4 regions of the Brevibacillus ruminantium genome follow, and region 1 is predicted to be linked to each of the others. Evidence: riboswitches for the same ligand, from Rfam matches in the RefSeq annotation. Region 1 holds a riboswitch; each other region holds the start of a gene.
The links. A riboswitch is a leader RNA that binds a small molecule or an ion and turns the genes downstream of it on or off. The one in region 1 is predicted to bind cyclic di-AMP.
Positions count from the first base shown of each region.

Region 1 (2,198 bases):
TCTTATTTGGCTGGAGTAAACCGTATGTCTTTTTTGACCTTCTCCCTCTATAACACAGCGGGTTCGATTCTCTGGGTCACTGTTTTTGTTGTATTTGGAAAATATATAGAGTTTGCATGGATGAAATACCATTCGCTGTTACATCAGTTTTTCCGAGGATAAACGTTTTCTCAGAAGAAACAAACCTTCCGAAAGGATGATGAAGCGGTTGAAGGAGTTAAAGGAACGGGGCAGGGGTTGATAAGAAAAAAGGAAAAACCGAGTCACTCCCAAGAGCAACTCGGTTTTTTTACTTCGATTCATTGATCATCCAGTGAATTCTTGTACCCAGTATCCATTTTGATATCCTACACCGATTTTCGTGAAATTCGGATTCAAAATGTTTTTGCGGTGACCGTCACTGTTCATCCATTGCTGCATGACTTCTTCCGGGCTGCGTTGGCCCATCGCGATGTTTTCACCTGCAGCCATGAAGTTCACACCAAATTTGCTCATCATGTCGAATGGAGAACCATAGGTCGGGCTGTTGTGGTCAAAATAGTGGTTTTCATCCATGTCAGCCGCTTTTGCCGATGCTACCTTTTCCAGGGAAGCATCATAGGTAAGCGGAGACAGACCAGCTTTTGCACGCTCCTGGTTAACCAAATCTGCTACCTGACGAGCAAATTGGGAAGATGCTTGAGCAGGTTGGCTCGCTTTTGGTGCTTGCTGTTGTGCTGGTTGTTGTTGAACCGGCTGTTGAACTGGCTGTTGAACTGGTTGTTCAACAGGTTGCTGTACCTGATTTTGAACCGGTTGTTGCATTTGTTGAGGATTCATAATCCATTGGAAATTGGGAACCGCATAATTGCAATTCCAAGGCGTAGCCTGATTGTTCGGCATTGCTTTGCTGATTGGCAACACTTGATTGAATGACAATCCTTGATTCGTCGGACATGGGTTAGACTGTTGAAACTGTTTGAAAGATTGGGAATTCAATACATTTGAGAGCCACTGGCCTGAGCCTGAATTCGCTCCGGATTTTAACGGGCATGTGGCAGCAAAAGCAGAAGTAGAAATAGAAGTAACGGCCAATCCCAAAGCAATTGCGATGATCGACTTGCCAAATGGTTTCATGTTCTCATCGTCTCCTTTTTTTTGCCTACGAGGTTAGTTGTCGGGTTTGGGTTGAGGATACAACCCTTCACTTTACGTGATTCACCCCAATGCAGAAAAAACGGTTTTCTGCAGAAAAAAGTCCCCCGCACTTCTCCCGCGAGAAGTTTCGGCTTGTTTGTTTGGCTTAATCAGGATAACAAAGGAAGACCAGAGAAGTGAACCTGTAAATCCTGGTAAGTCGGGGTTTAACCGCCGCTGATCGGCATAGCGACAACCTCCAACCGCCTGCTGTCCTGCCCCTTGCTTTTTATTTTCGTGATGGCAAAATGACCGATTTCCGATGTTTCCTTTACATGTGTCCCGCCACAAGCTTGCTCATCAATATCACCGATTGCCACCAGTCTCACAGTGGTCACGGAGGGAGGGAGCAAATTGACCACAGTTTTGATCAGAGAAGGGGCATGGTCTGCTTCTTCACGTGTAATCCAGCGGGTTGTGATGGGATGATTTCGGTTGATTTCTTCATTCGTCTCGGCTACGATCTCGGCGGTCTCTTCCTCGCTTAGCTCACGGAGCTGGGTGAAATCGATGCGCGCCCGATCGGGATAGATTTGGTTTCCCGTACAGAGTGCACCGAACTTGCGTTGTACGACAGCGGCCAATACGTGAAGCAGTGAATGATGGCGCATCAGTCCGTAGCGTCTTTCCCAATCAATTTGCAGATGGACAGGACCCTTTTGCAATCCTTCTGTACTCGACAGATAGTGAACGATACGGCCTTGCTCCCTTTTGACCTTCACGACCTCATACTCCCGGTTGTTTTGCACCATGACCCCAAGATCATGCTCTTGTCCGCCGCCCGTCGGGTAAAAAATCGTCTGATCCAAAATGACCTGATTTTGCCCAATCTCAAGAATCTGGGCTTCGCCTATCGTCAGATAGCTGTCGTTCAGATATTGTTCCGTAGTCATCATCAGCTCTCCAATCATTCTTCAAAAAAAATTGTTGATATCAAAAAAATTGTATCATATCATGCCAGTAAGATGATAGTATAAGAATAAGGACGAGATACTAAATTTTCTGACAAATGGAGAGTGATT
Region 1 covers NZ_CP098755.1:2,723,207-2,725,404, forward strand. Annotated here, with positions in the region: gene NDK47_RS13465 (DedA family protein) at 1-162, shown strand, start outside; gene NDK47_RS13470 (CAP domain-containing protein) at 307-1,116, opposite strand; cyclic di-AMP (ydaO/yuaA leader) riboswitch at 1,124-1,280, opposite strand; gene NDK47_RS13475 (alanyl-tRNA editing protein) at 1,344-2,069, opposite strand.

Region 2 (2,198 bases), 1.7 Mb from region 1:
CAGTTACCTCAGATCTCCAGTATGATTCGATTCTCCTCTAATCATAACATGGTTTGCCTGACAGCGTGCATAGAATCCAAATGTTACCACGACTTGAAAGCAGGAAAAAGAGAGGGGGTTAGCGAATAGCGGCTGTCACTTCCTCTTGACACCTGGTACTAAGTTTCGTCAGAAAAAGCCAGAGACCTCACGTCCCTGGCTTCCATACTTCTGCTTATTCTGCCTTTTCTGGCTGAGCCCCATGCTGCTCGGGGGCTGCCGCAGCGTCTGTAGGCGCGGGCGCCTCTGTTGGTTGTGGCTGCGGGGCTGGTGCTACTTCTTGTTGCTCTGGTTGGGCTTCTGGCGTAGACGCTGCTTGTACCGCTTTTTTCGCTGGCGGAGTAGTGGACTCATCTGCCTGGAGGATTGGGGCGGCAATTCGCTTGGCACCCACATAACGCTTGCTCCAGTAGTAAGGATCGCTCAACTTGGTGTTGACGACACCTCTGCCTGACTCCGAGTGTACAAACGTGTCATTGCCGATATAGATGCCGACATGGGAGATGCTTCTGCCGTTCGTCTTGAAAAAGACGAGGTCGCCTGGCTGCAGATCTTTTCGATTCACTGGCTGGCCTACCGTAAATTGAGAAGCAGAGCTGTGTGGCAAATCTATACCCAGCGCGTCAAATACATAGCGTGTAAAGCCGGAGCAGTCAAAACCTTTTTTCGTGGTTCCGGAAGACTTGTAAGGGACACCGTAAAGGTCGTTGACAACATTCATCAGGGGGGTTCCCTCCTGAGCATGTGCCGGGACGGTACCCATTGCAAGCAATCCGGCAATCATGAAAGCTACTACCGTCTTGCGCAAAACAAACTGCTCCTCTCCTGAGCCTACGAGGTTAGCTGATGGGTTCGGTCGAAAGGATTTCCCTAGACTGCCAGAACGTTGCAGTCATTCACCCCAAAAGATAGTGGGTCCCCCGTTTCCATAAAAAGGAATTCGGCTATTTTTCGATGTTTTTTTACACGCACCTCCACAGAATTCAACACTTGGCCTGTTTTTCCTTTTTTTGCGCAGATTGTTCACAATTTTGACATATTATTTTGTCATACGCTGTAACGAAGTGACTGGTCCACTCGTCAGACAAAATTCGCCCAAAACCATCTCTAGAATATAGCCCAAAGCCGTCTCTACATATAGCCCAGGGCCAATTCCAGACCTTAGATAAAGAAGCTTTCCGAGTGCGGATAGGTGCTTGTCCGGTCTGGGAAGGACATTTAATCCGTCCAGGGACGGAGACAAAAACCAACCGCTCGCCCGTTATCGCAAATCTCTGCCCCGTCTACAATGAGGACATAAGGTTCACACCACCACATAAGACGATTGGAGGGAAGCAATTCATGAACGAGCGGTCTGGCAAAGTGCTCCTTGGACTGGCATTGCTGCTGACTGGAGGATTTGTCTTTCTGGATCTTCTGGGGATTCACAGCGGTCGCTTCCTCGGAATACTCATCCCCGGGCTGATCATGTTATATGGAGCCCGCAAGCTAATGAGCGGTTCCGGTTCCCGCTTCTGGGGGTTACTGGTTTTCCTGTTCGGGCTGTTAATGCTGATCGGCAAGCTGCACCTGCTGTTCAATGTCATCATCGCTGTCGGGGTCATTTACCTGGGTTATCGCCTCATCCGCCGACATGACAGGTCGGACGACCACATGCCGACAGTCTGGGAGAAACAATGGGCAGAACGTGTATTAAAAGAAGATGCTTTGGATAACTGGGAGCACCGAGTAACCAAGAAAGAAACGTTTTGATTCGAAATAGGAAGCAAAGGCCCACAGGGTGTACATGACAATTAAAATTCTTGTGATATGATGAAGGAGGACTAAAAAATGGGTATTTTTAAACGACTGCGTGACTTGACGGTGGCATCTGTAAATGACGTTATCGATTCGATGGAAGATCCGGTAGTGATGCTCAATCAATATATGCGAGACATGGAAGTAGAGATCGGGCAGGTAGAGGTATCTGTAGCCCGTCAGGTAGCTTTGGAGAAAAAATTCCGCCAACAATGGGAAGAGGCCGTGACGCTTGCTGAGAAGCGTGATCGTCAGGTGAAGCTGGCTTTGGCCGAAGGTGAAGATTTCCTGGCTCGCCGGGCCCTGGCGGACAAAAAACAGTATGAACAGCGTGCCCAAGAGTATGAAGCTCTGTATTTGAC
Region 2 covers NZ_CP098755.1:4,462,044-4,464,241, reverse strand. Annotated here, with positions in the region: gene NDK47_RS21970 (C40 family peptidase) at 215-847, opposite strand; cyclic di-AMP (ydaO/yuaA leader) riboswitch at 853-995, opposite strand; gene NDK47_RS21965 (LiaF transmembrane domain-containing protein) at 1,381-1,791, shown strand; gene NDK47_RS21960 (PspA/IM30 family protein) at 1,870-2,198, shown strand, end outside.
Region 2: another riboswitch for cyclic di-AMP. It lies ahead of NDK47_RS21970 (C40 family peptidase); the one in region 1 lies ahead of NDK47_RS13470 (CAP domain-containing protein).

Region 3 (2,198 bases), 1.4 Mb from region 1:
TCTTGTCTCCATGATCCAGCGTGATCTGATAATTCCCGGTCTTGCCGCGAGCGATGTAGGCAGTTCCCCCTTTGGTGGAGATCGCTTCTCCTTCGGCAGTGTAACCAGTGGCAATCAACCCTATATTGCCCCCGTCATTTGTATTGGTGAAAGATGCCGTGACGACCATCTGTCCATTTTGCAGCGAGGTTTGGAAGCTCAGATTTGAAGCGGCGTCCGCGTTATTTTGGAACGGCATCAACAAGAGTCCAACAATCAAGAGAGCAGGAAACCAGAAACGTTTCCACAGGTGAGTCAGCATGAAATGATCCTCCTTCAATTCCAGAAATAAAATAAAACCTAAGGAGTATTCTGACTCTTTCTCCTGAAAAATTCCATAAAAATTTACTTTTATTACCAAAGGACTAAGACCTTTGTCCTTTTTAAACGCTGCTCATTTGACGAAATGATCGAATTCATGCATAATAGCCATAAGCTTAATTTCCGATTTGCATAATCGGAAAGCGGGGGAACCACTTTTTTTGGGGCGAATCGGCCGCATCACAGCCGTAGGGAACCATCTTTCCCGAGTCCGACAGCTAACCTCGTCAGCCTCAAGATGGGTCAAAACAAGCTGTCTATGTCGAAATTTTTCGATGTGGAGAATCATTCGGTTTTTTGACCCTTTGCTTTGGCAGGGTCTTTTTTGTGTTATTTTCGACCCTGCTTCTGCAGGGTCTTTTTTTTTCAAAAAATCTACTTTTTTGTAAAAGGAGGGAGATGTGAAATGGCGAATGCGGTTGTCTTTGAACGCGTGCGCAAGTCGTACGGGTCGACCACGGTGATCAGTGAGCTCAATCTGGAGATTCCTCAGGGCAGTATTACCGTTCTGGTAGGGCCATCCGGCTGCGGCAAGACGACGACGATGAAAATGATCAATCGTTTGATCACGCCTACGTCGGGGCGAATTACGGTCGAAGGGAGGGATTCGGGACAGGTTGATCCTGTTCAGTTGCGGCGCAGCATCGGCTATGTCATTCAGCAGGTAGGGCTGTTCCCCCACCTGACGATTGCCGAGAATATTTCGCTCGTGCCGAGACTCCAGGGGGGAAAGGCGGCGATCGACTCCAAAAAGATTGATCACATGCTGGACCTCGTCGGCTTGGACCCCGAGCAGTACCGGGAGCGATATCCGGCAGAACTCTCGGGAGGACAGCAGCAGCGGGTGGGCGTAGCCCGTGCGCTGATGAGCGATCCGCCGATTATCTTGATGGATGAGCCTTTTTCCGCGCTTGATCCGATTACCCGCGAGCAGCTTCAGGATGAGCTGATCCGGCTCAACCAGGAGTTGAACAAAACGATTGTGTTTGTCACTCACGACATGGATGAAGCCTTGAAGATCGCGGATCAGATCGTCGTCATGCAAAAAGGATGCGTCATTCAGCAGGGGACTCCCGACCAGATCCTGCGGCACCCCGTCAACGATTTTGTCCGCGGCTTTATCGGAGAAAAGCGGCTGCATGCCCATCTGTCGCAGCTTGTACAGGATGTGATGGTCGCGGAGCCGGTTACGGTCTCGCCGGGGCGCGGGTTGGCGGAAGCAGTGCAGATCATGTACCGCAAGCGGGTGACCGGACTGATCGTTGTCGACAAAAATGGAAAATACCTGGGTTTGGCCGATACAGCGGATATCCACAAGCGGTATCCCGATGAATCGCTGACCGTTCGCGATGTGATGCGGACCGAAACCATCACCCTGCATCCCACAACGTCACTGACAGACGCGATCGGTTACGTGCAGGAAGCGCCTTACGGGTATGTACCGGTAGTCCGGGATGACGGAACACTGGCAGGTTTGTTGACAAGGGCAAGTCTCGTCGATGTGCTGGCCCGTCCTTATCTGGAAGGGGAGAGGAGTGAGGTGCAATGAGTGAAGTGATTTCGGTCATGGCAGACCGCTGGCCAGACATCTTGCAAGCGACCTGGCAGCATATCGTACTGTCGATTGTCGCCTTGTTTTGGGCGATTGTGATAGCTGTGCCAACGGGCATCCTGCTGACTCGCTATCGGCGGCTGGCTGGCCCGGTGCTGGCCCTTATCTCTGTCTTTCAGACGATCCCCAGCCTGGCGCTTCTGGGATTCATGATCCCGCTGTTTGGCATCGGGCCGATTCCGGCAGTGGTGGCGATGGTGATCTACGCGTTGCTGCCGATTGTCCG
Region 3 covers NZ_CP098755.1:1,314,898-1,317,095, forward strand. Annotated here, with positions in the region: gene NDK47_RS06425 (hypothetical protein) at 1-301, opposite strand, end outside; cyclic di-AMP (ydaO/yuaA leader) riboswitch at 464-608, shown strand; gene NDK47_RS06430 (betaine/proline/choline family ABC transporter ATP-binding protein) at 767-1,909, shown strand; gene NDK47_RS06435 (ABC transporter permease) at 1,906-2,198, shown strand, end outside.
Region 3: another riboswitch for cyclic di-AMP. It lies ahead of NDK47_RS06430 (betaine/proline/choline family ABC transporter ATP-binding protein); the one in region 1 lies ahead of NDK47_RS13470 (CAP domain-containing protein).

Region 4 (2,198 bases), 1.9 Mb from region 1:
CATATCCGGCATGGAAGTGCTCGGCCGCATCCGGGAATGGTCAAATTCGCCGATCATTGTGCTGACGGCAAAAGACAGGGAGGAAGATAAAATCGTCGCGCTCGACAGCGGCGCCGATGATTATGTAACCAAGCCGTTCGGGATGGGAGAGCTCGTCGCTCGAATGCGTGTTGCGCTGCGGCACGTAGCCAAATCGTCGAATGAGCCCATCCTCCAGATCGGCGAGCTGACCATCGACCTGGCACAGCGAAGCGTGGAGTTGAAGGGAGAACGGATCAAGTTGACCCCAACAGAATACGATCTGTTGAAAATTCTCGCCTCCAACGCCGGGAAAGTAGTCACGCAGCGTCAGCTGCTCCAACAAGTATGGGGCAGCCACCACAATGAGACCGACAGCCATTATTTGCGGGTGTACATCGGACATCTACGCAAAAAACTCGAGGAAGACTCGACTCGGCCCAAGTTCATTCTGACGGAGCCGGGGATCGGCTATCGCTTCCTGTCCAGGGAGTAACAGAGTCGCTTACCTCGGCTACGTCCATCCTCCGTTCAAAAACGTAAGAACGGGACCTTCGTGTAGAAATATTGCCGTCTCCGTAAGTTTTTGTCCGATGCATCCGTTTTCGCGCACGAGAAAAGGCTAAAAATCAAAAATAGGCGTTGGATTCGGCTTTTACATTGTCTTGCAAAAAGCGTATGATCTCTATCAACAACTTCAAATTCATTTGAATCGCTGAATTCCCTAAGGGGAAACGGGGGAACCAACAGAAGCCATTAAATGGTTTCACGGGGTGAATTCCTTGTCTGCTTGGCACTTGGAAAGGGTACTCTCAAGCCCTAACCCGACAGCTAACCTCGTAAGCGCATTGAGAGAGAACCGTATCCGAGCTGCGTTTGTCTGATGGACTGACAACAGACTGCCCGAGAGCTTCGTTTCTCTGCTCTTCGGGCTTTTTGTCGTACCCAAAAAAACATTTAGGGAGAGTGGCAAGCATGTTACACGTGCAAGAAGCGGATCCACTGCCGGGTCTTGAATCGCCCGGTTTTCGGTATGAGGAGAGAATCCGTTCCATCGAAGTATTTCGCTTCGATCAAGAGTTGACCCGGCGTTTATTTTTCGAAAACGAAAAAGGTAGCGTGTGCGGATATCTGAAACTATCCGGCAACGGGTTTAGCGGTTGGGGAGAATACCGATTGCCTAATACGAAAAAACCGTTCGACCTCGTCGGATGGGCATCCGTATATATGAATCTGAAAGGTCTTAACATTGCCCAAGCCTTTCAATTGCTACAGGGTAAAGAAGAGAATTGGGGAAGGATTCGAAAAGAGTTGGCCGAATCGGCGTTGATGGACTTGTCATCCACTCTCGAGACCCCTTTTCTTTTGCCACATCACGGTGATTTTCCGATAAAACAACAATATATCATGGAACATGCCGAATCTTACGTCTCATTCTGATCTCGTAACGGAAAGGAGAAATGCATGGTGCAGGAGCTTGTAAATCAACTGAAAGAGGCCTACTTGCAATGATCGGTGAACATCCGCAGGAGGTGGAAGTAAGAGTCATTAAAAACCATATCGTGATCATTGCCAAAGGAACTCCAACAATTGAGCATTCCATCTCTGTCCATACCATACGCGGCAGAAGCATTCATCAGACGATAGTCGAAATGGATCGCGACCGATTGCAAGCGCTGTTGAAACCTAAAGTGGCTGCAATTGTCGGTTGCCGCGTCACTTCCATTCAATCCGACATTTGCATCGGCACCGGGGAAAAAATGGAGCTGATTCATCTGGATTGCGATATCGAGCACAAGTATATGCATGATTAGGTTTGAAGAGACGTTTTATTCCAAGGCCTGTCCGTCAGTTAAGTGGAACAGTATTCGAATTCATAATCGGGAGTGATAATGTTGTCATTATTGGTGATGAAATATGGCGGCAGTTCCGTAGGCGACGCCAAACGGATAAAGCGCGTTGCGCGTCGGATAGCGGACCGAAGGCAGGAAGGCCATCAGTGCGTCGTGGTGGTCTCCGCAATGGGAGATACGACGGACGATTTGATCGAGTTGTCCAAAGAAATCGCGGAGGCAACCCCTTCAGCGCGTGAAATGGACATGCTGCTCAGTACAGGAGAACAAGTTTCGGTTGCCCTGTTGTCGATGGCGCTGCACGCCCTGGGCGAACAAGCGGTCTCT
Region 4 covers NZ_CP098755.1:815,104-817,301, reverse strand. Annotated here, with positions in the region: gene NDK47_RS04175 (response regulator) at 1-514, shown strand, start outside; cyclic di-AMP (ydaO/yuaA leader) riboswitch at 722-880, shown strand; gene NDK47_RS04170 (hypothetical protein) at 1,003-1,458, shown strand; gene NDK47_RS04165 (Na-translocating system protein MpsC family protein) at 1,527-1,832, shown strand; gene NDK47_RS04160 (aspartate kinase) at 1,914-2,198, shown strand, end outside.
Region 4: another riboswitch for cyclic di-AMP. It lies ahead of NDK47_RS04170 (hypothetical protein); the one in region 1 lies ahead of NDK47_RS13470 (CAP domain-containing protein).